DNA from 4 places in the Sinorhizobium sp. BG8 genome. Region 3 is predicted to be linked to each of the others. Evidence: riboswitches for the same ligand, from Rfam matches in the RefSeq annotation. Region 3 holds a riboswitch; each other region holds the start of a gene.
The links. A riboswitch is a leader RNA that binds a small molecule or an ion and turns the genes downstream of it on or off. The one in region 3 is predicted to bind cobalamin.

Region 1: another riboswitch for cobalamin. It lies ahead of F3Y30_RS15620 (CbtB-domain containing protein); the one in region 3 lies ahead of F3Y30_RS07520 (ABC transporter substrate-binding protein).
Region 2: another riboswitch for cobalamin. It lies ahead of bluB (5,6-dimethylbenzimidazole synthase); the one in region 3 lies ahead of F3Y30_RS07520 (ABC transporter substrate-binding protein).
Region 4: another riboswitch for cobalamin. It lies ahead of F3Y30_RS08180 (aromatic ring-hydroxylating dioxygenase subunit alpha); the one in region 3 lies ahead of F3Y30_RS07520 (ABC transporter substrate-binding protein).

What each region holds. Positions count from the first base shown of each region.
Region 1 covers NZ_CP044011.1:3,305,116-3,312,161, reverse strand. Annotated here, with positions in the region: gene F3Y30_RS15625 (peptidoglycan-binding protein) at 1-1,671, shown strand, start outside; cobalamin riboswitch at 1,759-2,124, shown strand; gene F3Y30_RS15620 (CbtB-domain containing protein) at 2,168-2,344, shown strand; gene F3Y30_RS15615 (CbtA family protein) at 2,357-3,118, shown strand; gene cobU (bifunctional adenosylcobinamide kinase/adenosylcobinamide-phosphate guanylyltransferase) at 3,118-3,642, shown strand; gene cobW (cobalamin biosynthesis protein CobW) at 3,648-4,697, shown strand; gene cobN (cobaltochelatase subunit CobN) at 4,800-7,046, shown strand, end outside.
Region 2 covers NZ_CP044011.1:3,167,998-3,175,043, reverse strand. Annotated here, with positions in the region: gene F3Y30_RS15000 (diguanylate cyclase) at 1-1,475, shown strand, start outside; cobalamin riboswitch at 1,644-1,867, shown strand; gene bluB (5,6-dimethylbenzimidazole synthase) at 1,911-2,591, shown strand; gene F3Y30_RS14990 (DUF2865 domain-containing protein) at 2,613-3,740, opposite strand; gene F3Y30_RS14985 (phytanoyl-CoA dioxygenase family protein) at 4,049-5,104, shown strand; gene F3Y30_RS14980 (NADP-dependent malic enzyme) at 5,256-7,046, opposite strand, start outside.
Region 3 covers NZ_CP044011.1:1,628,276-1,635,321, reverse strand. Annotated here, with positions in the region: gene F3Y30_RS07525 (iron ABC transporter permease) at 1-506, opposite strand, end outside; gene F3Y30_RS07520 (ABC transporter substrate-binding protein) at 503-1,471, opposite strand; cobalamin riboswitch at 1,730-1,964, opposite strand; gene F3Y30_RS07515 (DUF1127 domain-containing protein) at 2,247-2,384, opposite strand; gene F3Y30_RS07510 (DUF1349 domain-containing protein) at 2,583-3,158, opposite strand; gene F3Y30_RS07505 (PrkA family serine protein kinase) at 3,664-5,613, shown strand; gene F3Y30_RS07500 (YeaH/YhbH family protein) at 5,637-6,953, shown strand; gene F3Y30_RS07495 (SpoVR family protein) at 6,966-7,046, shown strand, end outside.
Region 4 covers NZ_CP044011.1:1,767,624-1,774,669, forward strand. Annotated here, with positions in the region: gene F3Y30_RS08160 (FAD-binding oxidoreductase) at 1-732, opposite strand, end outside; gene F3Y30_RS08165 (L-threonylcarbamoyladenylate synthase) at 735-1,709, opposite strand; gene F3Y30_RS08170 (diguanylate cyclase) at 1,882-2,973, shown strand; gene F3Y30_RS08175 (DUF6656 family protein) at 3,003-3,602, opposite strand; cobalamin riboswitch at 3,936-4,133, shown strand; gene F3Y30_RS08180 (aromatic ring-hydroxylating dioxygenase subunit alpha) at 4,254-5,498, shown strand; gene F3Y30_RS08185 (hybrid-cluster NAD(P)-dependent oxidoreductase) at 5,500-6,597, shown strand; gene F3Y30_RS08190 (GH25 family lysozyme) at 6,693-7,046, opposite strand, start outside.

The DNA of each region.
Region 1 (7,046 bases), 1.7 Mb from region 3:
GCTCCCGCGTCCGCGGCCGATACGTCGGGCGCAACAAGCACGGTCGGAAGCGCCAGCAAGAAGTGGGAGACCGAATTCTCCCTCTGGCAAAAAGTGTCATCGGGTAGCGATCTGGCAGCCTATGAAGGTTATCTCGAAGCCTATCCGAAGGGTACTTTCGCTTCGATGGCGAGGCTGCGGATTGCCGAGCTGAAGGCTGCCCAGCAGGCCGCGGCCAAGAAGGCCGGGGCTGGGACCAGCGACGTGACGTCTGGTCAGGACGCATCCGGCGGTGCGGTCCAGTCGGAAGCGGAGCAGCGCAAACGCGCGGAAGAGGCTGCCGCCCAGAAGGCACGCGCCGAACAGGCTGCGACTGAAAAGGCACGGGCAGAAGCGGCGCGGGCCGAGCAGGCCGCTGCCGAGAAGGCTGCCGCGGCAGAAGCCGCTGCCGCCGAGGCGAAGTTGAAGGCGGAACAGGAAGCTGCGGAGAAGGCGCGCGCCGAACAGGCAGCCGCCGAAAAGGCAAGGGCCGAACAGGAAGCCGCTGCCGCCAAACTGAAAGCCGAACAGGAAGCCGCTGAAGCAAAGCTCAAGGCAGAGCGCGAAGCTGAAGAAAAGGCGAAAGCCGAGCAGGCGGCAGCCGAAAAGGCAAGAATTGAACGGGAAGCGGAGGCCGCTCGTCTCGCCGCCGAACGCGAAGCCGAGGAAAAGCTGAAGGCCGCCGAGGCGGAGGCCGAGAAACAGCGCTCCGAACAGGCCGCTGCCGAAAAGGTGAGGGCCGAGCAGGAGGCCGCCGAGGTGGCTGAAAAGGCGAAGGTGGAGCAGGAAGCGGCAGCCGTGCGTGCGCGGACAGAAGCCGCGGAGCGTGCAGCCGCTGCCGAAGAGGGCGTGAGGGCCGCGGCGGAAGAAGAAACACCTGCCGAGTCTGATAGCGTGACGAGCATACAGCAGTCCACCGCCGATGCAGAGGCTCCTGCCGAAGACGAACCGGCGATCGCAGGCGCGAACGCGGAATCCGATCAGATGAAGGCCGAGCAGGAGACTGCGGCAAAGGAGAAGGCCGCAGCCGAAAAGCAGGAGGCCAGACGCCTCGCCAAGATCGAGAACGACCGCTGGGAGAAGGCCGTTCTCGATGGAAAGCCCAAGGCCTTCGAGGCCTATCTCGAGACCTATCCGCAGGGTCGCTTCGCCGGAGAGGCACAACAGAGGCTGAGTGCTCTCGAACGGCGCAAAAACGATGGTGCGGAAGCGCAGGGTGACGACAGTGCCAATGATGTGATCGCGACCGCGCCGCTGCGCAAGCGTGAGACCGCACGGGCCTATGTCGACAGCCGGGAGGCTCATCTCTCTCCGGGTAATCGCGTGCAGGCGCAGCGCTGGCTGAGCCTTCTCGGGTTCGAGACCTATGGCGCGGACGGCGTCTTCGGGCCGCGCACGCGGTCGGCGATTGCGGGGTGGCAATCCTCCAACGGCTTTGCTGCTGACGGATATTTGAGCCGCAGGCAGTTCCGGGCACTTCGCGAATCGGCGCAGTTCGTCGCCCGGCGCAATACCTACAGGGAACCTCCTGCCTACGATCGCCGCTACGACGTCTACGAAGGTCCGGTCGACGGCTACTACGAGGGTCCTGTCGACGGCTACTATGACGGCCCAGCCTATGGCGGCAGTGTGATGGTCATTCCCGGGTACTGACGCTCGGGATGACGAGCGTGGTTCAGGCGCTATCGGCAAAGGCGGTGGCGCGCGGTGTCGATTGACTTCCGACCCACGCAGGCATAATCATCCAATCAATTGGATGGTTCTCCGATCCGGAAACGGAATGGAGAGTAAATGGGAATGTGAGAGGGTGGACCCATATCGGGCACTGCAATCACAGCCGACCCCGCGACTGTAGAGTGGCGAGGGATTTCCATCCGGCGTTTCGGAAAGGCGGCGCGGAGACATGGTGTCCCCGGGTTGGCCAAACCGGATCATCGGAAAAGCCACTGGGTGGCATTGTGATAAACCGGGCTGGACGCCTCTTTTTCTACGAATCGTCCGCCTTTCGCAATGCGATCACACCCGGGAAGGCGAGGAAGTCCCGCCGGTGCGTTCGCGCACCTGACGCCGCGAGCCAGGAGACCTGCCAACCAATGAAGGGCATGGTGCCCGATTGGGGGTTCTCCCCGTTGCCAGCACGGAGGTTGTCATGGCTGCGTCTACTACGTCTACCCTTTCTCTTTCTCTCAACGATCGTCTGCTCGCCGGTCTCGCCGCTCTTCTGATCGGTGGCTTCCTGGTGTTCGGGGCGGGGCTCGCCAATTCGTCTGTTCTGCACGACACGGCGCACGACACCCGTCACTCCTACGGCTTTCCCTGCCACTAAGGAGTTTCCATCATGATCGTCAAATATCTCCTGGCCGCTCTGGTGGCCGGGCTGTTCTCTGGCGTGCTGATGACGGCCGCCCAGGAGTTTCGCGTCGTTCCGCTGATCCTCCATGCCGAGGAATACGAGGGCAAGGAGCCTGCGCCCGCCGCGGGCGAAGTGCAGGAGCATTCGAGCCTGTCCCTGGGTGCGATCATCGGCGAAGCAGTCTCCTACTTCTCGCCGGTGACTCCCGCCTATGCGCATGAGGGCCACGAAGAAGAAGAGGGAGGCATCATGTTCGGCATGAGCCGCTTCTCCGGAACGCTTCTCGCCAATTTGGTGACGGGTGCCGGGTTTGCCCTGCTGCTCGCGGGCGTCAGCCTCGTAACCGGCAATGCAATCACCCTTTCGAACGGCGCGCTGTGGGGCGCGGGCGGCTGGCTTGCAGTCCATATGCTTCCGGCGATCGGACTGCCTCCTGAATTGCCGGGCTTCCCGGCCGCAGAACTTGCAGATCGGCAGGTCTGGTGGATTGCGACGGTCGTTCTTTCCGCCGTCGGCATCTATCTGCTGTGCCTCAAGAGCGGCCTTGTCGCGAAGATCGCCGGTGTCGTGCTCATCGCCGCGCCACAGGTCTATGGTGCACCGCAGCCGACCGACATCGCAAGTGCGGTACCGGCAGTCCTCGGAGCCGAGTTCGCAGTCGCCGCACTCGCCACGACGCTGTTCTTCTGGATCGTTCTCGGCCTGTCGCTTGGCCTTGCCAACGAGAAGATTGCGAAGGCAGCCTGATGACCAGCGTATCGCCCGGGGCCGTCCTGGTTCTGGGCGGTGCGCGTTCCGGCAAGTCGTCCTTTGCCGAGGGGTTGGTCCGTTCGAGCGGCCTTGCCATGCACTACATCGCGACGGGACGTGCCTGGGACGATGAGATGCGGACGCGGATCGATCAGCACCGGGCACGGCGCGGCCCCGACTGGGTCTCCCACGAGGAACCCCTCGAGCTGGCGGAGACCATCGCGACTGTTGCCGCACCTGATCGCGCCGTGCTCGTCGATTGCCTGACGCTCTGGGTGACGAACCTCATGCTCGACAATCGCGACGTCAGTGCGGCCTTTGCCGGACTTGCGTCGCAACTGCAACAGGCGCCCGGCCGCATCGTCTTCGTCTCGAACGAGGTCGGACTGGGGATCGTTCCGGAGAACCGCATGGCACGCGAATTCCGCGACCATGCAGGCCTGCTACATCAGATGGTGGCGTCGATGGCCACTGAAGTCTATTTTGTCGCGGCCGGATTGCCGCTGAAAATGAAGGGTTGAGCACAATGCTCCAGGAGAAGATTCCCGCAACCGTCATCACCGGCTTCCTTGGTGCGGGCAAGACGACGATGATCCGCAACCTGCTCCAGAACGCGGGCGGAAAGCGTATTGCGCTGATTATCAACGAATTCGGCGATCTCGGAATCGACGGCGACGTTCTCAAGGGTTGCGGCGCCGAGGCGTGCAGCGAGGACGACATCATCGAACTCACCAACGGTTGCATCTGCTGCACCGTCGCTGACGATTTCATTCCCACCATGTCGAAGCTGCTGGAGCGTGAAAACCGGCCGGACCACATCGTCATCGAGACCTCCGGTCTCGCCCTGCCGCAACCGCTCGTCGCCGCCTTCAACTGGCCGGAAATAAAGACCCAGGTAACGGTTGATGGAGTGATCACGGTGGTGGACAGCGCAGCCGTTGCCGCAGGCCGCTTCGCCGATGATCACGACAAGGTGGATGCAATTCGCGTCAACGACGAGAACCTCGACCATGAAAGCCCGATCGAGGAACTGTTCGAGGATCAGCTGACGGCCGCCGATCTGATCGTCCTCAACAAGACCGACCTGATCGATGCGGAAGGGCTCACGGCCGTGCGCAAGGAGGTTGCCTCCCGCACCGCGCGTCGCCCGACTCTCATCGAGGCACGGAACGGCGAGGTTGCCGCGGCCGTCCTGCTCGGTCTCGGCGTTGGAACCGAGGATGACATCGCCAACCGGAAATCCCACCACGAACTCGAGCACGAGGCAGGCGAGGAGCACAATCACGACGAATTCGACAGCTTTGTCGTCGAGCTCGGCCCGGTCTCCGATCCGGCTGCCTTCATCGATCGCCTGAAGGGCATCATCGCCGAGCATGACGTCCTGCGTCTCAAGGGGTTCGCCGATGTGCCCGGCAAGCCGATGCGCCTGCTGATCCAGGCCGTAGGCAGCCGCATCGACCAGTATTTCGAGCGCGCCTGGGCGACCGGCGAGGCACGCGGCACGCGGCTCGTCGTCATCGGTCTGCACGACATGGACGAGCAGGCCGTTCGCGCCGCCATCGCTGCGGCGGTCTGAGGCGGTCGTGGCCGCGTCGGCAAGAAGGTCTTCCGAAGCCCCTCCTGCAAGCGAGGGGCAGCACAGGGAAACCAAGGCTCGCATGCTTGCGGGAGCGGGATCATGCATCTTCTCCTAGCCCAGAAAGGCACAATCGCCGACGGAAGAGAGGCGATCGACCTCGGCCAGACGCCGGGAGATGTCCTGTTTCTGTCTGCAGCGGACACCGAGCTTGCTGCGATTGCCGCTGCGCACCGCGGGCGTGACGGCACGACGCGGTTGCGGCTCGCAAGCCTTGCGGCGCTCGCCCATCCGATGTCTGTCGACACCTATGTCGAGCGAACGGCACGGCACGCCCGGTTGATCATCGTGCGCGCCCTCGGCGGAGCGAGCTATTTCCGCTACGTGCTGGAAGCGTTGCACGCGGCCTCGGTCGCGCATGGCATTGCCATGGTCGCGCTTCCCGGCGACGACCGGCCCGACGACGGCCTTCTGCCGTTCAACCGCATCGACGGGGAGGATCGCGCGCGCCTTTGGGCCTATCTGAACCAGGGTGGCGCGGAGAATGCCGCGCGCTTCCTCGCCTATGCGGACGCTCTGGTTGGCGGAGACCCGAAGCCCGAGCCGGCTACGCCCCTTGAAAAGGCGGGGATCTGGTGGCCAGGCGAGGGCGTTGTGGGAATTGAACGGTGGCGTTCGCTCGCCGATCCGGAGGCAACGCGCCGCAAACCCGTCGGCGGATCTGTCGCTCCGGGCGACGGGCAAATCGGTGCCGCAGATCCGGCGCCCGCCACGGTCGCGCTGTGTTTCTACCGCGCCTATGTCCAGAGCGGGGAGACGCGTCCTGTCGAGATGCTGATCGAGGCGCTCGCGGACGAAGGCGTGCGCGCATTGCCGGTCTTCGTTTCCAGTCTGAAGGACCCGGATTCGATCGAGGTCGTGCGCGCGGCGTTCAAGACTGCACGTGTGGACGTGGTGCTGAACGCCACCAGCTTCGCGGTGTCTGCGCCGGGAGGCCAGCGCAAGCCGACAGTACTTGACGAGACCGGCGCAGTGGTGCTGCAAATCATTTTTTCCGGGTCGTCCCGCGACGCCTGGGAGAATTCCGGGCAGGGCCTGACGGCGCGCGATCTCGGAATGAACGTTTCCCTGCCAGAGGTCGACGGAAGAGTGCTTGCGCGGGCCGTTTCGTTCAAGGCTGCCGCCAGGTATGACGAAAGCGTGGAGGCAAACATCGTCGGGCTGGATCCCGTCGGGGATCGCATCCGCTTTGCGGTGGGGCTGGCGGTCAACTGGGCGCGCCTTCACCGGACCACACCCGATGCCCGCCGTATCGCCCTCGTCATGGCCAACTATCCGAACCGCGACGGGCGGCTCGGCAATGGCGTCGGCCTCGATACGCCCGCCGGGACGCTCGAAGTGCTGCGGGCGATGGCCTCGGCGGGCTATGCGGTTGCGGACCTGCCCCTCGATGGCGACGCGCTGATGGCCCACCTGATGGCCGGCCCGACCAATTCGGCGAGCGACGGTCGCGTGATCCGTGAAACGCTGTCCTTGAATCTTTACAAGGACTTCTTCGCGTCTCTTCCCGAATTGATTCAGGAAGGGGTGTCGGCGCGCTGGGGCGCTCCCGAAGACGACCCATTCGTGGTGGACGGCATGTTCGCGCTGCCGCTCGCCCGCTTCGGCGACACGCTGGTCGGCATCCAGCCGGCGCGAGGCTACAACATCGATCCGAAGGAAACCTACCATTCCCCGGATCTCGTTCCGCCCCATGGCTATTTCGCCTTCTACGCCTACTTGCGCCAGATCTACGGCGCGCATGCGATCGTGCACATGGGCAAGCACGGCAATCTCGAATGGCTTCCGGGCAAGGCGCTGGCGCTTTCCAGTGATTGCTATCCGGAAGCCGTCTTCGGGCCGACGCCGCACCTTTACCCTTTCATCGTGAATGACCCGGGAGAGGGCACGCAGGCGAAACGCCGTTCGGGTGCCGTCATCATCGACCATCTGACGCCGCCGCTTACCCGCGCCGAGACCTACGGCCCGTTGAAGGATCTCGAGGCGCTTGTCGATGAATACTACGACGCGTCGGGTGGCGATCCGCGGCGCATAAAGCTCTTGAGCAAACAGATCCTCGAGCTCGTCCGTGACATTGGGCTTGACCACGACGCCGGCATCGCGAAATCCGACGGCGAAACCGCGGCGCTGCAGAAGCTCGATGCCTATCTCTGCGACTTGAAGGAGATGCAGATCCGCGACGGATTGCATGTCTTCGGCGTCTCGCCGACCGGCGGCCTGCTCACCGAGCTTGCACTTGCACTTGCGCGGGTGCCGCGCGCTTTGGGCGAAGGCGGGGATTCGAGCCTG
Region 2 (7,046 bases), 1.5 Mb from region 3:
TTGCCCAGAGCGGCAGGATGAAGGGAATTATCGGAATGGCGGCGGTCTTCATCGTCGTGCTTTTCGCCTTCGCGAACTTCATCGTGCTCGACTATGCCGTGCGCAAGACGAACCAGTTCACCGGGGACATCGAGAAGAGGCTCGTCAGGAACGAGTTCAGCCACCAGATGGAGCAGGTCGTGCTCTATCAGAGTTCCATGTCCTTCTGGGACAGGAGCTACGAGGAACTGTCGAAGGGCTATTTCACCGACGACTTCATCCGCACCCACATGCGCGACTGGCTGTGGGCCGACTTCGGGTTCTCGTGGATGGTTTTCGTGCGGTCGGACGGCGAGACGGTCCTGTCGATGCATCAGGGCATCGTCGAGCGAAACAGCAAGGCGCGCAACCTGCTGCAATGGGTCAGCGACCTGACCGCCCGCGCCACAAGCGCCTACTATGCCGCGCTCATCCCCAGCGAAAGCGGCTGGCAGATCGCACGGGACGCAAGCCACCACAATTTCCTGTCGCCGGCCCTTCCCAACATTCACGTTGCGGGGCTGAGGATGATCGACGGCGCCATGAGCATCGTCGTGGTGCAGGCAGTGGTGCCGCGGTCGCTGATCATTCCGGCGGTCAGGAACGAACCCGTGCTGATGGTGACCGTGAAGCCGATTTCGGGAGAAATGCTCGAAAGCGCCTCGACCAGGCTCGGGCTCTCCGAACTGGGCTTCTCCGCGATCGTTGATCCCGACCCCGAACTGTTGCTTACGGCCGTCGGCGGGGACGACTACAACCCCATGGTCGCCTCGTGGCGGCCCACACGGCCCGGCACGCATGTGTGGGGCCTGGCGACCCCGCTGATCGGCGTCCTTGTCCTTGCCTTCATCGCTGTCATGACGTTCATCGCCCACGGATTCTCCAAGCTCGTGAAGGCGCTGCAGGAAAGCGAGGCGCGCCATTCGTACCTGGCGGTCCACGACCCACTGACGGGGCTCCAGAACCGTGCGGGGTTCGACAAGACCATCAGGAAGGCGCTCGGTACCACGCCGGGCAAGCCCTTTGCGATCTTCGCCATGGACCTCGACATGTTCAAGGCCGTCAACGACCGCCACGGCCATGCGGCCGGCGATGAGGTGCTGCGGACGGTCTCGGCGCGTTTCCGCGAGCGCATCGGAATGATGGGAACGGTCGCGCGCCTTGGCGGCGATGAGTTTGCCGTGTGGTTGCCTGGGGACATCGGGCGCGAGACGCTGCTGGCAATCGCCGAGGGGCTCGTGCGCGACGCACAGGTGCCGGTCGCCTTCGAGGGGCAGATGCTGTGTGTCGGAAGTAGTGCCGGGATTGCCTGCTATCCGGCGCACGGGCAGAGCGCCCACGAAATCGCGGTGACGGCCGATGCTGCGCTCTATGCGGCCAAGAATGCGGGCCGCAATCGGGCGATCCTTGCAGGGGCGGCCGAGCAGGCTGCGGCCAAGAGCGCAAGAGCCGCCTGAAAGCGCGTTGCGATTCTCCCGATTTGCCGCGGGTCTTCTCCCGAAGCAGGTGTCGACTTTCGAGAGACACTCACGAACCGACGCCTGCGGCGTCCGGATTGTCGCTTCTTACCCGCCGAAACGACATCCGGACGCCGCTTCCGAGGCTTGAGCCGGAATTGGACCCGTGTAGATATTCCGCCGTCAGGTGCCTGCCGAAAGGCGGGAGAATCGGGAATCCGGTGCGGTGCTTCGGTGCCAGGTCCGGAGCGCGCCCAGCGCTGTGACGGGGACGGCTGTACCGCATGAAGGGACTTGCTCCTTCATGGCACGCCACTGGTCTTTTGACCGGGAAGGCAGGTTCAGTCGGTCGATCCGAAGCCAGAAGACCGGCCGGACAATATGGACCGAACCCACGCGGACGGTGGGAGGTCGTGCATTGTTGGGGAGAAGACGATGCGACCTCATCCGGAGGACCAGATGGTCCGTGCGGGAGCCTTTTCGGCTGCCGACAGAAGTGCCGTCTATCGCGCGATCGAAACGCGGCGGGACGTGCGCGACCAGTTCCTGCCCGATCCGCTGCCTGACGACCTCTTGCGCCGCCTGCTTGGCGCTGCCCACAGCGCGCCGTCGGTGGGCTTCATGCAGCCGTGGAACTTCATTGTCGTTCGCAGCCGCGACGTGCTTGCCGAGGCCCACCGCGCCTTCGAGCGCGCCAACGCCGAGGCGGCCGCGATGTTCACCGGCAAGCAGCGCGACCGCTATCGGGCATTGAAGCTCGAGGGTATCCTGAAAGCACCGCTCAGCATCTGCGTCACCTGCGATACGACGCGCGGCGGCAAGGTCATCCTCGGCCGCACCCACAATCCGCGCATGGACGTCTATTCCACCGTGTGTGCGGTGCAGAACCTGTGGCTCGCGGCCCGTGTGGAAGGGATCGGGGTCGGATGGGTCAGTATCTTCAACGACGCCGACATCCGCTCGCTCCTCGGCATCCCGCCGCACGTCGAGATCGTCGCCTGGCTTTGCGTCGGGTATGTGAACGAGCTCTACCGGGAGCCGGAGCTTGCGGTGAAGGGCTGGCGCCAGCGCCTGCAACTCGATGAACTCATCTACGAGGATCGCTGGCAGGGGTAGAGCGTCCGGCGCTGCGGAAGATCAGTGTACGCCCGGCTCGGCGGGATTCCTGAGGTCGATGGCCGATTCGTTTTCGGGGAGGAAGGTCGGACCGACGGTCCTTACCTTTCGCGACGCGGGATCATAGGGGCGCTCGATGATTTCCTTCTTGGCCTCGGCGGGCTTCGGCACGGGTTTCGAGCGGATGGTGGTGACGGACCCCGTTCCCTCTTCCACGAGATGACCCGTGGCTGTCGCCTGGTCCTGGTTCCTGCCGGCAAGGGCGTTTTCCTGCTGGAGGACCTTGCGATAGTAGGCAGACAGGTCGCAGCCGCAGGACCCGGGCTTGGACAGATCCCGCGTCCGGTAGGCGAAGGCCGCAGGAAGCGTCGAGTAGGGCTTGCCGGTCACCGTCGAAACCATATCCCCTGATTCCGGTGAGGAAAGCGCGTGGTAGTAGAGTTCCGTCTCGGTTTCGGGGCACATCATCGCGCAGACCCTCTGGTCGCGACGGAAATCGAGCGGTGAGGCGCCGGTGGAAATCGGGAAGAAACCGCCGTCGCAGGTCCTGACACAGACAGTGCGCAGCCCGCCTTCGACCGACGGATCGCCGAAATGCCGCAATCCCGGGAAGGCCGCGCCCTCAGGCATGTCCTCCGTGGGGAGGGAGTCGTCCATCGGCATCGAAAGCGTGAGTTCCGGATCCGTATCGCCGAAGTCATCCGTGGCCGCTGTCGGCATGAAATCCCGGCCGGCGTCATTGCAGCCGTTGGAATCGAGTGCCGCGAGAAGCCGCCTGCGCACATTCTGGGTGCCACCCGAAATCGCATACTCGCGGCGCTTCTTGTCCAGGATCTGGAGGTTGCGCTCCATCCTTTCGACGGTCGAGACCAGCGCATCGCACTGATCGGCGTTCTCACCGCCGTAAACCGCCACGCTATCCGAACTGCAGCCGAGGCGACGCATGTCGCTCTTCACCTTCCTGAGCTCGATGTTCTGGCGGGCAACGGCACCGGCATAGCTGCGGACGTCATCACTGGCGGGAACGGCTTCCGGAACAGCCGAGAGGTGCGCGAGCAGCCGATCGCAGACGGGGGACGCAGCCGCGGTGCCGGCAGAAAGGCAAAGCGGCAGACCCATCGCGACAACGACCAGCAAGCGATAGCGCATGTTCACGGCTAAGTATCCCGGTGATTTTCGATTGTCCGACGGCCCCAAGCTGCAATCCACCGCGTGTGGCGACGATCATAAGATCTTGGCGGTGAAGAGCAATATGCTCCCGATTTTGTGATTAACGAACAACGCGGAGATCGAGGAATGGAAAAACTGGAGTTGACAATTCATGTTGATGGATGGCCGCAGAATTGATCTCTTTCGGGCTGTAGTGTAGCAGGAATGTCGAGCCCGAGATGCCTCGTCATCCGGCAGAAGGCGCCCCGAAGTGGCGCGGCATTCATTTGAACCATTGGCAGGTAGGCATGCGAATTTCTTCCGTCCTCATGAGCCCGCTCTACGCGCTGCAGCTTGCATCGGGCGCCAAATCCTTCGCCGACAATCCCATCATCGGCAGCAAGCGGCTGAACCGCATGGGACTGCACGAAAAGCGCGTCTCGATCGCGATGAAGATGGCGGACTGGCGCCGCAAGTCGCTGGCAGGGAGTGTATCGGCCGACCACCGCCGGCAATACGAAGAGAATGGCTTCGTCAAAATCGAGAACTTTCTGTCGCCGGAGGTTTTCGCGCAGGTCCAGAAGGAACTCGATACGAGCGATTTCGACCGCTTCGACATGTTGCAGGGCTCGACGGTAACGCGGCGCGCTCTGATCGACGACGCGGATCTGGAAAGCCGGCCGGGCTTCAAGGCGGCCCGCAACGATCCGCGGATCAAGAACCTGCTGCGCTACGTTTCCTCGCATGCCGGCGAACCGCTGCTTGTTGTCCAGGTGGTGATGGCCCTGCCGTCGGCGGTCACGCACTCGGGCGTCGACCCGCAAACCGCGCTGCACAGCGACACGTTCCAGCCGACCGCCAAGGCATGGCTGTTTCTGAAGGATGTTGGCGACGAGGACGGCCCGTTTTCGTATGTGCCCGGTTCGCACAAGGTCACCGATCAGCGGATGGCCTGGGAGCGGCGTATCAGCGAGAATTCGGATACGATCGAAAACAAGTATTCGGCGCGCGGTTCGTTGCGGATCATGCCCGACGAGCTGGGCGCACTCGGCTACGGCCAGCCGGTTAGGATGGTGGTGAAGGCGAACACGCTGATCGTCGCCGACACGCACGGTTTCCATGCCCGTTGCCCGAGCTACAAGACCACGACGCGGATCGAGATCTATGGATCGCTTCGCCGCAATCCCTTCCTGCCGTTCACCGGAATGCATGTTGCATCGCTTCCGGCCATCAGGACGCGCATGAATCGCCTGATCATCAACGCCATGGGACTGCGCGAGAGGCTGGGGCTGAAGGGTTCGCCCTGGAAGGCCGCCGGCGCCGGCAAGGCGGAAGAGTGGTCGGACAGGCTCCGAAACCTCTGAAGATTGCTCACCAAAATCGAAAGGCCGGACAGGTGATGTCCGGCCTTTTGCATTTTCTGATGCCGCAGACCGGCAAATTCGCTCTGCCTAAACCCGGTGTGCCCGGTCGCGCTCTGGCGAACTTACCGGACACAGTCGGCGGCGCCCCGCGCTAGGCGGGGAACGAAGCCTCGACCACGGCAAGTGCCGCCATGTTGACCACGCCGCGCGAGGTTACAGATGGCGACAGGATATGGGCCGGCATGGCGGTGCCGAGCAGGATCGGCCCGACGTGCAGACCGTCGGTCATCGTCTTGAGGACACCCAGCGTGATGTTGGCGGCATCGAGGTTCGGGAAGACGAGCAGGTTGGCCTCGCCTGAAAGGGTGCTGTTCGGCATGACGCGCTGGCGAAGCGACTCCGAGATGGCGGAATCACCATGCATTTCGCCGTCGACCTCTAGTTCCGGAGCCATTTCCCTGAGGATATCGAGAGCCCTGCGCATCTTCGAGGCGCTGACGGAATCGCGTGAGCCGAAGTTCGAGTGCGAGACGAGAGCGGCACGCGGCGTGATCCCGAAGCGGCGGATTTCCTGCGCCGCCATTATGGTCATCTCGGCGACTTCCTCGGCCGACGGGTCGAACGTGACGTAGGTATCGGTGAAGAAGGTCGCGCCGCGCTGGGAGATCAGGAGGCTGAGGCCGGAGAAGTCGATAACGCCCGCCTTCTTGCCGATGATCTGCGAGACATCGCGAAGGTGGCGGCTATAGCGTCCCTCGACGCCGCAGATCAGCGCGTCCGCATCCCCGCGTCGCACCGCGAGCGCGCCGATGACGGTCTGGTTCGTACGCACGATCGTGCGCGCGGCTTCCGGGATCACTCCCAGGCGGCCGACGAGGCCGAAGTACTCGTCGACATAGTCGCGGTAGCGCGGATCGTCTTCCGGGTTGACGACCTCGAAGTCGGTTCCCGGGCGAATGCGCAGGCCATAGCGTCTGAGGCGCGTCTCGATGATCTGGGGGCGTCCGATGAGGATCGGCTTGGCGGTCGCCTCTTCGAGAAGGACCTGGGCGGCACGAAGCACGCGCTCGTCCTCGCCCTCGGCGAAGATCACTCGCTTCTTCTCCGCCGCCTTCGCTGCCGCGAAGATAGGCTTCATGATGAAGCCGGAGCGGAACACGAAGCGGTTCAGCTGGTCCATATAGGCATCGAAATCCGTGATCGGACGCGCAGCGACGCCCGATTCAGCTGCTGCGCGCGCCACCGCGGGCGCAATGCGCAGGATGAGCCGCTGGTCGAACGGCGAGGGGATCAGGTAGTCGGGGCCGAAGACGGGCGTATCACCGGAATAGGCGCGTGCGGCGACGTCGGAGGGCTCCTCGCGGGCAAGCGCGGCAATCGCCCTGACCGCCGCCATCTTCATCTCCTCGTTGATCGTGCGGGCGCCGCAATCAAGCGCGCCGCGGAAGATGTAGGGGAAGCACAGAACGTTGTTCACCTGGTTCGGGAAATCGGAGCGTCCCGTGCATATCATCGCATCGGGACGGGCTGCACGCGCTTCCTCGGGCATGATTTCCGGCGTCGGATTGGCGAGCGCCATGATCAGCGGCTTTTCGGCCATGCGCGCCAGCAGCTCGGGCTTGAGCACGCCTGCGGCGGAAAGGCCGAGGAAGACGTCCGCACCGTCGATCGTCTCGGAAAGCTGGCGCTTGTCGCTCTCCTGCGCATAGACGGACTTCCAGGGATCCATCAGGACTTCGCGGCCCTTGTAGACGAGCCCCTCGAGGTCGTGGACCCAGATGTTTTCCAGTTGCGCGCCGAGAGTGACAAGCAGGTTCAGACAGGCAAGCGCGGCAGCGCCCGCGCCGGAGGCCACGATCTTCGCCTTGGCGATATCCTTGCCTGCGAGCTCGAGGCCGTTGAGGATCGCGGCCGCGACGATGATCGCCGTTCCATGCTGGTC
Region 3 (7,046 bases):
TTGAAGAGCTGCGAACCAGCGACGCCTGCCAGAATGATCGCGCCCGTGCCTCTCCCGGCACGCATGGAGAGCAGGCTGACAAGGCCGAAGGCAACAAGCGCGCCGAAGAACGCACCGATCGGCAGCGTGAGCAGTCCGCTGCCGAAACCGAGAATGGCGACACTGACCGCTCCCGTCGATGCACCTGCCGAAATGCCGAGGATGTAGGGGTCGGCAAGCGGGTTGCGCAGAAGCGACTGCAACACGACCCCGGACACAGCCAGGGCCGAGCCGCAGCAGGCGGCAACGACCGCGCGGCTCAGGCGGTAGTTCCAGATGATGCCCTCGTCGATGGGGTCCAGAGAATAGCCCGCATGCCAGAGGCGGTTGGCAACCGTCTTGGCAACCACGTCCATGGGTATGGCCGTCTCGCCGATTGCCGCGCCAAGCCACAGCGCGACAACGAGCAGGACAAGCGCCAGAACCGTGGCGCTTGTCCGCGACAATGACGCGGTCACACCGGTCACTGGCCCAAACCGGATTTCTCGATCGCGTCGGCCAGAACCTCGATGCCTTCGATCGTGCGGATCGTCGGGTTCATTGCCTGGGCGTCCATTTCGACGACATGGCCGTTCTTCACCGCGGACATGAGGCTTGCAACGGGATCGGACTTCAGAAACTGACGCTTGACCTCGACGTCATCCGCCGGAAAGCGGCGGCGCTCCATCTTGCCCGCAACGATGATCGTCGGGTCGGACTTGGCGACGGTTTCCCATCCGACGGTCGGCCATTCCTCTTCGCTGTCGATGACATTCTGGATGCCGAGGGCCGACATGATGTAGCCGGGCGCGCCGTTCCTGCCGGCGACGTAGGGATCGATGTCGAGTTCGGCGCTCGAGAACCAGAACACGGCCGAGAGTTTGCCGTTCGCCGAAGCGATCTTCCTGCGTGCCGCATCCTCGCGGGCCTTAAGCCCCGCAACCAGCTTCTCGCCGCGTTCCTGCACATTGAATATCTGCGCCAGGTCGGCGATTTCCTGGTAGATCAGGTCCATGGTGAAGACCGTGTGGCGCACGCCATCGCCTCCACCGCTATTGTCCTTGCCGATGCAATCGGCAGGCGAGGTGTAGACCGGAATACCCAGTTCCTCGAATTGCTCGGGTTTCGCGACGATACCCTCCGGCCCCACATGCCACTGGAACTGGGCCGTGACGATGTCGGGCTTCTTGGCAACCACGCTCTCGAAGCTCGGATCGTTGTCGGCAAGTCGCTCGACCTTGGCATTGGCCTCCTCGAAGCCCTTGATGACCGGCCCAATCCACACCGCGGTGCCGACCATCCGGTCCTGAAGACCAAGGAGGTACATGATTTCCGCGCTGCTCTGGCCGATTGCAACGGCACGATCCGGAGCCTTCTGGAAGGTCACCGAACGCCCGCAATTGTCGAGGCGCAGCGGGTAGGTCGTTTCGGCCGCCAGGGCAGAGGCCCCCATCGACGTCAAAAGGATGGATACAGCACAAAGGCTGATGCCAACGGATTTTCTAAGAATGGTTTTCACAGGTGGATCTCCCCAGATCGGCAAGCCGGCCGCGAACGAAGCGGACCGGCTCGGTCACGGACAGGCAATGTCAGTCCGCGATTTGCGTGGTTGAAGAAGTCAACGAACGGGGAAAAACAGAAGCAGCAAGGCGCACGGCGGCGCAAAAGTGGGTCATGGCGTATCCTGTTCCGGGCATCCCCGCCCGTGACATTGGAGTGAACTCATGACGGCAGGTCTCCTGGCTCGCGGATATCTGCCTCCCATCTGCCTTCCCGCGATCTTCAACTCGCAGTGGCATGACGCTGATGCGTCACGAGGATGGGCGACAATCCGCTTACAGTTGCGGGGGCAGCCACGGTCTTGGTCCCATTCGGGTCTTCCGCACCGTGTTCCCTATTAATCCCGTCGGAGTCATCGTCGGGGAACCGTCGCCGACCACATAACGGCCCGGCATGGCGGAGGTCAAGCCGTATCGGCGAAGGTCGCAGACAGGATTCCGGTTTCTTTTCACGCATATAGAGGGACCATAGCGAAGGACCCGGGCCGCAGATGGCGCCGTATGGTTTCCGCGCGTCGGCAGGGCCCGGAGCCTCGGGGGGGCGCGCTCTACGACGTCATCCGGGTCGGGCAATCCGACAACCGGGCATAAAAAAACCTCCGGTTGGCCGGAGGTTTGGCGGTCGGCGAGGCGCTTGCCAGTTGTGACCGGCTGCGACTTCTCGCGATATCAGCGGCCGTAGACGGCAGCGCGGATCTGGGAACGGGAGATCCCGAGGTCGCTCAGCACGTGGTCGTCCATGGACTGGAGTTCACGGACAGCCTTGCGAAGCTTTGCATATTCAACGATCTTCTGACGAATGTTCATTTTTCTTCTCCTTTTCAACTTGACGCTCAAATAGGCATTATTTCGCACATGCGGTAGGCATTCGATTGCAAATTAGGCATGCAAGAATCGAATAGCTCCGCCGCAATCCGGACGCAAAGACTGCGGATGGGTAATACCACTGCCCTCGGTCACGAGCGGCCTGCACTCGCAGGCGAGCCAGTCTCACACGTTTTGCGCTTACTCTGCGTGGAGGTTCCGTTCGATCGGCGGACCGACCGCAATATCTCGGAACGTTGCCTCGAACCCCTCCCGCTCGGGTGAACAGGCCATCACTCCAACTTCGGCGTCATCTGCGGCGAAGGGGCAAAGCCTTGCCAGTTGCCAGTGGGCCTCACCGAAACGGAACTGAACCCGCACGGCGTCGCCATGGCGTGTAAGCCGCACAAAGAGGGGATCGGTCGGACCGACGTCCGGGAGCGGAACAACAGACCAGTCGGACACTCCGCGCGTGACCACGACGCTGAAATGCATCAGACCGTCCGTATATTCGATTCCGCACTTGATCCAGTTCGCCTCGTCGATGCGCAGCATCAGACCGGCCTGGTCGTAGAGCTGCTCATAGCCTCCGGTGACCGTCGCGGACGCGGTGAAATCCCCGGTGACGGGACGAAGGAATGCATGGCCGCTGTCGCGAACGAAGCCATAGAATGTCTCGCGCCAGAAATCGGTGCGGGCATCCGTGCGCAGCGTCAGCACCCGGGCATCGCCCTGCCAGTGTGCAGGCTCGTTGAGCCAACGATATGGAAGTTCCATCACGCCTCCCCTTTCGAAATTCGACCGCAGTTCCCATCCTGACGGTCAGACGCCCCCGCAATCTTAGGGGATCGGCGAGCGCGAATCACCCCTCTCCGCAACCGGCGTTGGACGTGATTCGCCCGCAGCTATTGCACCGCAGCATCAAATGGGTGGCCGTGGCGGGACAATAAGGCGGTTTTCCCCAAGCGATTCACGACGAATTGATGAGGAGTAACAGGGCGTGAATGAACAATAGAGGGAAATTTCTTCTGTAAGATCGACCGCTTAATGGTTCTGGGTTATCATGATTCGTACTTGGCGCCGTCCCCACCGCTCGATCGGTCGCCGATCGGTCGATCCGGAAACGATGACGCGGATTCTCGCCGTTGTTTGCTGCTTTGGCACGCATCCCAGTGCCGATCTTGTGAAGGAACTTACAGTACCAATCCCCGTTCACTCGAAGCAGTAGCCGATAGGCAGCGATCCCGTCTCACATCACACCGGCTTGCCGCGGGAGAGCATGATGCAAAGAAGTGAGTCTGACGTCTTCAATCTCTTCTCAGAGATCTACACGAGTACTGCGCAAGAGGAGATCAGTCTCCAAGAGTATCTACTTGCATGTCGTGATGACAAAAGCATGTATGCCACAGCCCAAGAACGGATGGTCGAGGCGATCGGAGAGCCGACCCTCATCGATACGAGTGCCGACGAAAGGCTCGGCCGCATCTACTCAAACAGGACCATCAAGATTTACCCCTCCTTCGCCGACTTCTTCGGCATGGAGGATACGATCGAGCGAATTGTCGGCTACTTCCGCTATGCGGCACAGGGCCTAGAAGAGCGCAAGCAGATACTCTATCTGCTCGGACCCGTCGGCGGCGGCAAGTCGTCTCTCGCCGAGCGGCTCAAGAAACTGATGGAACTGCGCCCCATCTACACACTCATGGTGGGTGGCAAGATCAGCCCGATCTTCGAAAGTCCGCTCGGTCTCTTCCACCCCGAGCGCATGGCGGATCTGCTTGAAGACAAGTACGGGATCGCCCGGCGACGCCTGACGGGCCTCATTTCGCCCTGGGCGACCAAGCGTCTCGACGAGGTCGGTGGCGATATTTCCAAGTTCAGCGTCGTGAAGCTCATGCCTTCGCGACTGCGCCAGATCGGGATCACCAAGACAGAACCGGGCGACGAGAACAACCAGGACGTTTCCTCGCTCGTCGGCAAGGTCGACATCCGGCAGCTCGAAAACTACAGCCAGGCCGATCCGGATGCCTACTCCTACAGCGGCGGTCTCAACCGCACGACGCAGGGGCTCCTCGAATTCGTCGAAATGTTCAAGGCGCCGATCAAGGTCCTGCATCCTCTGCTGACCGCCACCCAGGAGGGCAACTACAACGGCACCGAAAACTTCGGCGCCTTCCCCTTCCAGGGGATCGTGGTGGCACACTCCAACGAATCCGAGTGGCTCCACTTCAAGAACAACAAGAACAACGAGGCCTTCCTCGACCGCATCCTGGTGGTCAAGGTCCCCTATTGCCTGCGGGTGACCGAGGAAAAGCAGATCTACGAAAAGCTTCTTCGCGAAAGCGAGCTGGTAGACAACCCTTGCGCACCGGAAGTGCTCGAGAACCTCAGCCGCTTCACCGTTTCCACCCGGCTCACGCCGCATGAAAACTCGCCGCTTTATACGAAGATGCGGGTCTATGACGGCGAGAACCTGAAGGACGTGGATCCGAAGGCTAAATCGGTACAGGAATATCGCGATGCCGCGGGCGTCGACGAAGGCATGACGGGCGTCAGCACGCGCTTTGCCTTCAAGGTGCTGTCGGAAACCTTCAACTACGATACCAAGGAGGTCGCCGCCGATCCGGTGCACCTCATGTACATTCTCGAGCAGGCGATCAAGCGCGAGCAGTTCCCCAAGGAAAACGAGGCTGCCTACCTCGATTTCATCAAATCGGAACTCGCCACTCGCTATGCCGAGTTCATCGGGCATGAGATCCAGAAGGCCTATCTCGAATCCTACAGCGAGTACGGCCAGAACCTCTTCGACCGGTACATCGCCTATGCGGATGCATGGCTCGAAGACCAGGATTTCAAGGATCCCGATACGGGGCAGATCCTCAACCGGGGAATTCTCGACAGCGAGCTTTCGCAGATCGAGAAGCCGGCGGGCATCGCCAATCCGAAGGACTTCCGCAACGAGGTCGTCAAGTTCACGTTGCGCGCACGCGCGAAGAACCACGGCCGCAATCCCTCGTGGACGAGCTACGAGAAACTGCGGGAGGTCATCGAGAAGCGGATGTTCGGTCAGGTCGAGGACCTGCTGCCGGTCATCAGCTTCGGATCCAAGAAGGACAGTTCCACCGAGAAGCAGCATGCCGAATTCGTGCAGAGGATGATCCAGCGCGGCTATACCGAGCGGCAGGTCCGGCGACTTGTCGACTGGTACATGCGCGTGAACAAGGCCGGCTGACGATGCTGCGCGGGGATTAGCTAATGCCGAATTTCATAGATCGCCGCCTCAATCCGAAGGATAAAAGTCTCGGAAACAGGCGGCGCTTCCTGCGGCGGGCACGCGAGGAACTGAAAAGGGTCATCAAGGAGCAGGTCAAGGCCGGCAAGATCACGGATGTCGATGCCGACCACAGCGTACCCATGCCCTCGCGCGGTGCCAGCGAGCCGACGTTCCAGCCGAACCGCAACACGGGGCGAAGGGAGCATGTGCTCCCCGGCAACCGTGAATTCTCGGCGGGGGATCGCCTTCAGAAGCGACCCTCCGGCGGGGGCGGCAGTGGGTCGGGCACCGACGCCGATGAGCACGAGGACGATTTCCAGTTCGTCCTGTCGCGCGAGGAGGTCCTCGACTTTTTCTTCGAGGACCTGGAGCTTCCCGACATGGTCAAGCTCAGCCTCAAGGAAACGACCGCCTTCAAGCCGCGCCGGAGCGGCTTTGCGACCACCGGCTCGCCCACCAACATCAATGTCGGCCGGACCATGCGCAACAGCTATGGCCGACGCATTGCGTTGCGCCGCCCGTCCAGACGAGAGATGGAGGCCCTTGGAGAGGAAATCGCCAAGCTGGAGGCCGAAATGCCGCTCCAGGGATCGCATGGATCGCGGCTGCGGGCGCTGCAGGAGGAACTGGACAAGCTGGAACGCCGGCGTCGGCGCATCCCCTACGTAGACCCGATCGACATTCGCTTCAATCGCTTCGAGCCCCAGCCACTGCCCAATACCAGCGCCGTGATGTTCTGCCTGATGGATGTCTCCGCTTCGATGGGCGAACGAGACAAGGATCTCGCCAAGCGGTTCTTCGTGCTGTTGCATCTGTTCCTCAAGCGCCGCTACGAGCGGATAGACATCGTCTTCATTCGCCACACGGACGAGGCAAGGGAAGTCGACGAGCACACGTTCTTCTACAGCACGCAGAGCGGCGGCACGGTGGTCTCGACAGCACTCGAGGAAATGATCGGCATCGTCGAGGAGCGATATCCCGCCAGCGAGTGGAACATCTATGCCGCCCAGGCCTCGGACGGCGACAATATCAGCGGCGATTCCGAGCGCTGTGCCTCGCTGCTCAGGGATCATCTGATGCGGATATGCCAGTACTATGCCTACGTCGAGATCATCGACGAGCGGGAGACCGACATATTTGGGTCGACCGACAACGGCACCTCGCTGTGGCGCGCCTACCGCACCGTCGACGGCGAGTTTCCAAATTTCCAGATGACGCGAATAGCAAGGCCGGCGGACATCTATCCGGTCTTCCGAAAACTCTTCGCCAAGCAGCCTACAATGCAGTTGCGTAAGTGAAAGGCTATGCCAATGGAGCGAAGGGCGAGTTCAAAACTGTTGTTCCGTGGTTCCGACTGGAATTTCGCGACCTTGTCGCGCGCCTACGACGCC
Region 4 (7,046 bases), 140 kb from region 3:
GTCGAAGAGGCTGAGCGCGTCCTCGACCGTCTTCAGTCCCACGAAGCCCACTTCATGACCGAGCGGCCGGGGGAAAAGCTTCAGCACCGCACCGGTGATGATCCCGAGCGTGCCTTCCGCGCCGATGAAAAGGTCGCGCAGGTCATAGCCGGTGTTGTCCTTCTTCAGTCGGCGCAGGCCGTCCCAGATTTCACCGGTCGGCAGCACCACTTCCAGCCCGAGGCAGAGATGGCGCATGTTGCCGTAGGCAAGCACGGCCGTGCCCCCGGCATTGGTGGAGAGGTTGCCGCCGATCTCGCAGGAACCCTCCGAACCGAGCGACAGGGGGAAAAGCCGGTCGGCGCCCTCGGCGGCTTTCTGGATATCGGCGAGTATCACGCCCGCATCCGCCACCATCACATTGCCGACGGGATCGACGTCGCGGATGCGGTTGAGACGGGAAAGCGAAAGCACGACGTCCGAGCTGCCGTCACGCGGCACGCCCCCGCCCACGTGGCCGGTGTTGCCGCCCTGCGGCACGATCGCGGTACCCGTCTCGGTCGCGAGCTTCAGGATCGCGGAGACTTCCTCGACGCTGCCCGGCCTCAAGACGAGCGGGGAGGTCGGGTGATACATCCCCCGGCTCTCGACGAGATAGGGTGCGATGTCGGCCTGTTCCGTCAGCGCGTGGGACTGGCCGGTGATCGCAATGAAACGCTGGACGAGATCGGAGGGGAGGGTGGATGGCTTCATTGTTATTCCCTTGGTGCGGCGGCGCGTTGCAGCCGGTCGTTGATCGCCTCGCCAAGCCCGTCCATGGGGACCGGCGCGAAGGCAATTGCGGTCGCACCGCTGGCATCCGCCTTCTGCATGTAGCCGAAGAGGTTGGCAGCCGCCTCGCGGAGGTTGCCTGAGGGACTGAGATCGAGCACGATCGCCGCCTGCTCTTCGCCCGGAAGCGGCTTTCCTCCGAAGCGGATCAGCGCTTCTCCGGGACGCACGTCCTTGGCCATCAGGCGCACGCCGGCGCGCGGCGCGTAGTGGGATGCGAGCATTCCAGGTGCTTCGATCGCTGCCCCGGCAGTCTCCGGACGGAGCACCTTTTGGCCGGCGATCCGCTCGGCGTCGGCGATGTCGAGCCCGCCTGGCCGCAGCATCCGGATCTCGCCATCCTCCACTTTGAGGATGGTGGATTCGAGGCCGATCCCCGCCGCGCCCCCATCAAGCACCAGCTCGAGCTTGCCGCCGAGATCGGCTGCCACATGCGCGGCCGCGGTCGGGCTGATGCGGCCCGAGGTGTTCGCGCTCGGTGCGGCGAGGGGACGTCCGTAGGCGGCGAGCAGACGGCTCGCGAAGCCGGTCGGGACCCGGATCCCCACGGTGTCCAGTCCGGCACGCGCAAGCGGGTGGATCGAGCTGTCCGGTCGCACCGGCAGGACAAGCGTGAGAGGCCCCGGCCAGACCGCTTCGGCAAGGCGTCGCGACAGCGGATCGAAGATTGCATGTCGTTCCGCCATCGCGAGATCGGCCATGTGGCAGATAAGCGGGTTGAAACGCGGCCGTCCCTTCATTTCGTAGATGCGGCCGACGGCTTCCGGATTGGTTGCGTCGGCGGCCAGCCCGTAGACGGTTTCCGTCGGAATGGCGACAGGTTCGCCGCGCGCGAGCGTCTCTGTCGCGAGCTCTAGGGCCAGCTCGGGCTCCACGCGTGTATCGACGATCCTCGTCATCAGTCTCTGTTCCTGGCTTCCCGTTCCTTGCTCGACCGGTTCTTTACAGGTCTAGCGGGGCAGATGCCAAGAGGTCGGGGCCGAAGCGGGCCACAAGTAGGGAGGCCAGAAGGAATTCGCTAAAAATAGCAGGGGCATCTTAGAATAATCGAAAGGGGGGAGATGGTAGTCCTTGAAAAACACTGCCGGAACCTTGCTGATGGTCAACAAGAAAACCTCCACAAACGACATAGCGCTTCGCGTGGCGACTGCCATGCAGCAGATGGGCATCGACGGATTGCCCCGCAATTACGAACTCGTCTACGAGGCTTACGCCGGATCCAACCCGGATCTCGTCCGCGATTTTATTGGGCTCGGTAAGTTCAAGACCCAGGCCGCGCTCGACGAGCTCGGCCGCAAATACCTGCCGCATCATCATGAGACCGGCGTTCTCCAGCGTTCCGCCGGGGCCGTTCGCAACGAGATGAGCAACTTCATGCTGCTACTGAAACAGGAGAAGTCCTCGCTCAGCGACTATGGCCGCATCATCGGCGAAGCCGAGCGCGCCTTCCACGATGGAGAGGAATGGAACAGCGCGACGCTGGGAAGCTCGATCGAGGCCCTGCGACGGGCGACGGAGCAGCAGGTTTCGCGCAATGCCGCCATGGCGGAAAGCGTCACGGAACAGACCAACGTTGTAAGCGGGCTCGAGCAGGAACTCGCCGCATTCGAGGCGACCAAGTTCGCGGATCCCTTGACCGGGCTGGGGAACAGGCGTGCCTTCAACAAGGCGCTCGCCAAGGTCTATTCCAATCCGGAGATGCCGCTCCTCTGTGGCGTGATCGTTGCGGATGTCGATGCCGGGCGTCGCTTCTCGCCGCAGCAGATCGCGGTTCTTTCCGACCATATCGCCCGCTACACCGGCGAAGCTCTGAGGCCCGCGTTTCCGGCGAGCGATCTCGCCGTCCGCTTCGATGGCCTGCGTTTCGGCTTCCTCTTCTATACCTCGGAAGAGACGGAAATCCTGAGGATGATGTCGCTGATCTCCGGCGCAATGCGCATGGCGACGCTGCGCCACCCGCAGACCGGGCGGGCGCTGGGCTCGCTCACGCTGTCAGCGGGCCTCTGCATGTCCAATCTTGCGGGCAATTCCTTCGATCTCGTCAGCGCCGCCGAAAAGGCACTCGCGATCGCGCGCGATGAGGGAGGCGATCGCGTGGTCGTCTACAAGGATAGCGACGAAGGACAGTCGGGCAAGGAATGGATGATCTACCGGGCCTCGTGAGCCCGGATACATCCTTGCCGGCCAAAAGTTCAAAGCGTGCGGATGATCTTGCGCAGTTCCTCGTTGCGCGCGCCGAGCATCAGGACATTCTTCATGGCGATCCGGGGGTCGGGCGTGCGGAAGATGACGCCGTTGCCGCGGACCTTCTTGTTGATTTCCAGGCGGCCTTCCTGCTCGCTCGGATTGATCGCAACGGCAAAGTACATGCGCCCGTGCTGGTCGCTGATCTTCTGGAAGAAGCTGTCGCCTTCGCCGATCTCCGAAAAGAAGTTGGCCATGTAGAAGGCCCACTGCACGTTCTCGAACTGCGCGAAGGTCGAATTGGCGACCGTGATGTGACAGTAGCCGAGGTGCGGGGTGGCCAGCAGCGTGCGATGGAAGATCAGCTTCGGAAAGCGGATCGAACGGTGGAAGCCGTTGATGCGGTCATGCGTGACCTCGCCCGCCCTCTCGAGCTTGCGGCCCGTGCGAATGGCGACCTCTTCATAGCTGAGGTAGCGTTTCTCGACCTCGTTCCAGCTCTCCTTGCGCCGGTCGATACGTCCGGTGCGCAGGAATTCCGTATGTGACGCGGACGGGGGTGCCGAGCGCTTGTAGGCCACGGCATCGTAGTATTTGAACTTCTTCATGGGCTGCACGCGGGCGCTGCTCCCTCTACGCACTTGCTGAGGCCATCCTATGCAGGGATGGTTAACCAATACTTCCTTACATACCCGCCCGAAATTGCGCCGGGCTTGCTATCGCGGAAATCGCGCGAGGGGCGGGGAGGTGTGTCGTAAAAAGGATACCGCGAGAAATAGTGAGCATTTGCACAAATAAAGGTCAGTAAATCTGACATTTCTCTGTAGCCTGCTGTTTAAGCAGCCGAAATATGCATCAACGTTTCTGTGCGCTCTTTTCGACTTGTCGTGAAGTCCGAATTCGATGTCGTAATCCGGCATGGGCGGGCGGCCTGCGTCGTCGTAGGTTCCGCTTGTCAGGGTGCCGCCTCTTAGGGAAGGCGGAGAATTGGGAAGCCGGTTGAATTCCGGCGCTGCCCCGCAACGGTGATGGAGCCAATCACGGCAAAGGGCCACTGGATGAGAATCCGGGAAGGCGCCGTGTGGTCCGAAAAGGACAACTCCGAAGCCCGGAAACCAGCCATGACAACAGATAACCGAGTTGGCTGCGGCGGGCGGCCAGGATGCGGACCTGCATGTTCATGGCCGGCATTGCCGGATGCCTGAGGCTGGTTCCTTCCCTCCCGTCCGGTCGAGACCAGAGAGCTTAAGGAACCGGCAATGGATATTCGCAGCGACGTGCTTCGCAGACTAAGGAACAGGCGCGAAGGATACAGCCTCGATCAGGCCTTCTACATCGATCCCGATTTCTACAAGCTCGATCTTGAGACGATCTGGTACCGCGACTGGCTGTTCATCGGCCACGATTGCGAAATTCCGCGGGCGGGAAACTACTTCACGGTGCAGGTCGGCGATTATCCGGTTGTCATAACGCGCGACCGCCAGGGCACGGTGCGGGCTCTCCACAACTCCTGTCGTCACCGCGGTTCTCGCGTCTGCACCCAGAACAAGGGTGCCTCTGCGAAGCTCGTCTGTCCCTACCACCAGTGGACCTATGAACTCGACGGTCGCCTGCTCTTTGCCCGGCACATGCCGGAAGACTTCGATCCTTCCGCCCATAGCCTGAAGCCGATCCATTGCGAGACCGTAGGCGGTTACATCTTCATCTGCCTCGCCGACAAGGCGCCCGATTTCGCCCCCTTCCGCGCACTGGTCGAGCCGTATCTCGCAAAGCACCGCCTCGGCGAGACCAAGGTCGCCTTCGAAAGCACGATCATCGAGAAGGGCAACTGGAAGCTCGTCTGGGAAAACAACCGCGAGTGCTATCATTGTGCTGCCAACCACCCGGAACTCTGCCGCACCTATCCCGAAGCACCGAGCGCGACCGGCGTGCAGGGAGCGAAGGACGATCCTGTTATCGCCGAGCACTGGGCGAAATGCGAGGCGGCGGGCCTGCCGAGCGAGTTCCGCATGGATGCGACCGGCCAGTTCCGCGCCGCACGCATGCCGCTGATCGCCGATGCGGAAAGCTACACCATGTCCGGCCAGCGCGCCGTCAGGAAGCAGCTCTCGGCGGATGTGAGCGCAAGCCACATCGGCACGCTTCTTCTCTTCCACTATCCGACGACCTGGAACCACGTGCTGGCCGATCACGCCATCACCTTCCGCGTGCTGCCGCTCGGCCCCGAACTGACGCAGGTCACGACCAAGTGGCTGGTTAACAAGGATGCCGTCGAGGGCGTGGACTACACGCTCGAGGAACTCACCCACGTCTGGACGGAAACCAACGACCAGGACCGCCAGATTGTCGAGGAAAACGCCTTCGGCATTCGCTCGCCGGCCTACGAACCCGGTCCCTACTCGCCGGCGGACGAGGGCGGCGTGATGCAGTTCGTCGAGTGGTATTGCAACTTCATGCAGGAGCGGCTCCAGGGCGAGGCCCATCCGCTGATAAGGGTGGCCTGATATGACGATCGCCAGCAGCTTCCGGCATTTCGACGAACTGCAGCCATGGAACGACCGCCAGCATCTGCTGGAATGCACGGCCGTGACCGTGGAAGCCCCGGACGTGATGACATTCAGTTTCCGCTCAGACAAGGCGAACTGGTTCCGCTACCTGCCGGGCCAGTTCGTGACGCTGGAGCTGCCGGTGACGCCCGAAGACCCGGTGATGCGCACCTACACGCTGTCCTCCACGCCGTCGCGGCCCTTCTCCGTGGCGGTGACGGTCAAGGCACAGGCGAACAGCATCGGGACGCGCTGGATGTTCGATCACCTGAAGCCGGGAATGTCGCTGAAGGCCTTCGGGCCGCTCGGCGACTTCTCCTTCGTCCGCCATCCCGGTGAAAAATACCTGTTCATCTCCGCCGGTTCCGGCGTGACGCCGATGATGTCGATGACGCGGTGGATGTCGGATTGCGCACCGCAGAGCGATGTCGCCTTCCTTTCCTGCGCTCGCTCGCCCTCTGATCTCCTCTTCCGAAGCGAGCTCGAATGCCTTGCCGCGCAGATGCCCAATCTCGCCCTCGGCTTCGTCGTCGAGGGGCACAATCCGCGTGATGGATGGCATGGCCTGCGCGGACGCATCGACGTTGCCAAGCTCTCGCTGCTTGCTCCCGATTTCAGGGACCGCACCGTCTTCTGTTGCGGTCCCGAACCGTTCATGCGCGGCGTGCGGGAGATGCTCGCAGGCGCCGGTTTCGACATGGCGCGCTATCATGAGGAAAGCTTCCAGCCGGCGGCAGCGCCTGCCGCGGAGGAACTCGCTGTCCGCGCGGGTGCGGGCGAAAGTGATCCGACCGCGCTCCACACGGTGAGCTTCACCATGGCCGGCAAGGATGGCAAGTGTCAGCCCGGCCAGACGATCCTGCAGACCGCGCGCGCCGCTGGCGTGCGCATCGGAGCGGCCTGCGAAGGCGGCCTCTGCGGCACCTGCCGGGTCATGAAGGTGTCTGGCGATGTCGATATGAACCACAATGGTGGCATTCTCGACGAGGAGATCGAGGAAGGCTACATCCTCGCATGCTGCTCGCGACCGCTCGGCGACGTGCAGATCGAGGCCTGAGGCAGGCTCCCACTGCGGGAACCGGGTTTCGGAAAAAGACACCAGGAAAAGTCAGCGCAGGCGCCGAACAGACGGCGCCTGTCGCGTAGCCGTCCTCAGAAGTCCTGATAGTTCAACGGCGTCACTTCGCGGCCGTTGTGCGGGATGATTGCCCCGCGCCCGCCCTGCACCGTTGTGGCTGACCGGAAACCCGCCGCGGCAGAGGCCCTGATGATCTCCGCGCGGTCGATGCTGTGCGCGGTGACGGCGGCAACGACCGACAGGTCCGGCCGCGATCCGGCGCGCGCCGAAAGACCGGCAGCGACCTTTGCATCCAGCGTTTTCACCCGAATGGACGGCGTGCGCGCGCTATCCCCTGCGGAAGCGATCAGTGTCTCCTCGGGACGCGGGAACGGCTTCTGGGGCAGGAGCTGGCCGAAGGCCCAGATCTTCCTGAGTGCGGCAGCGCT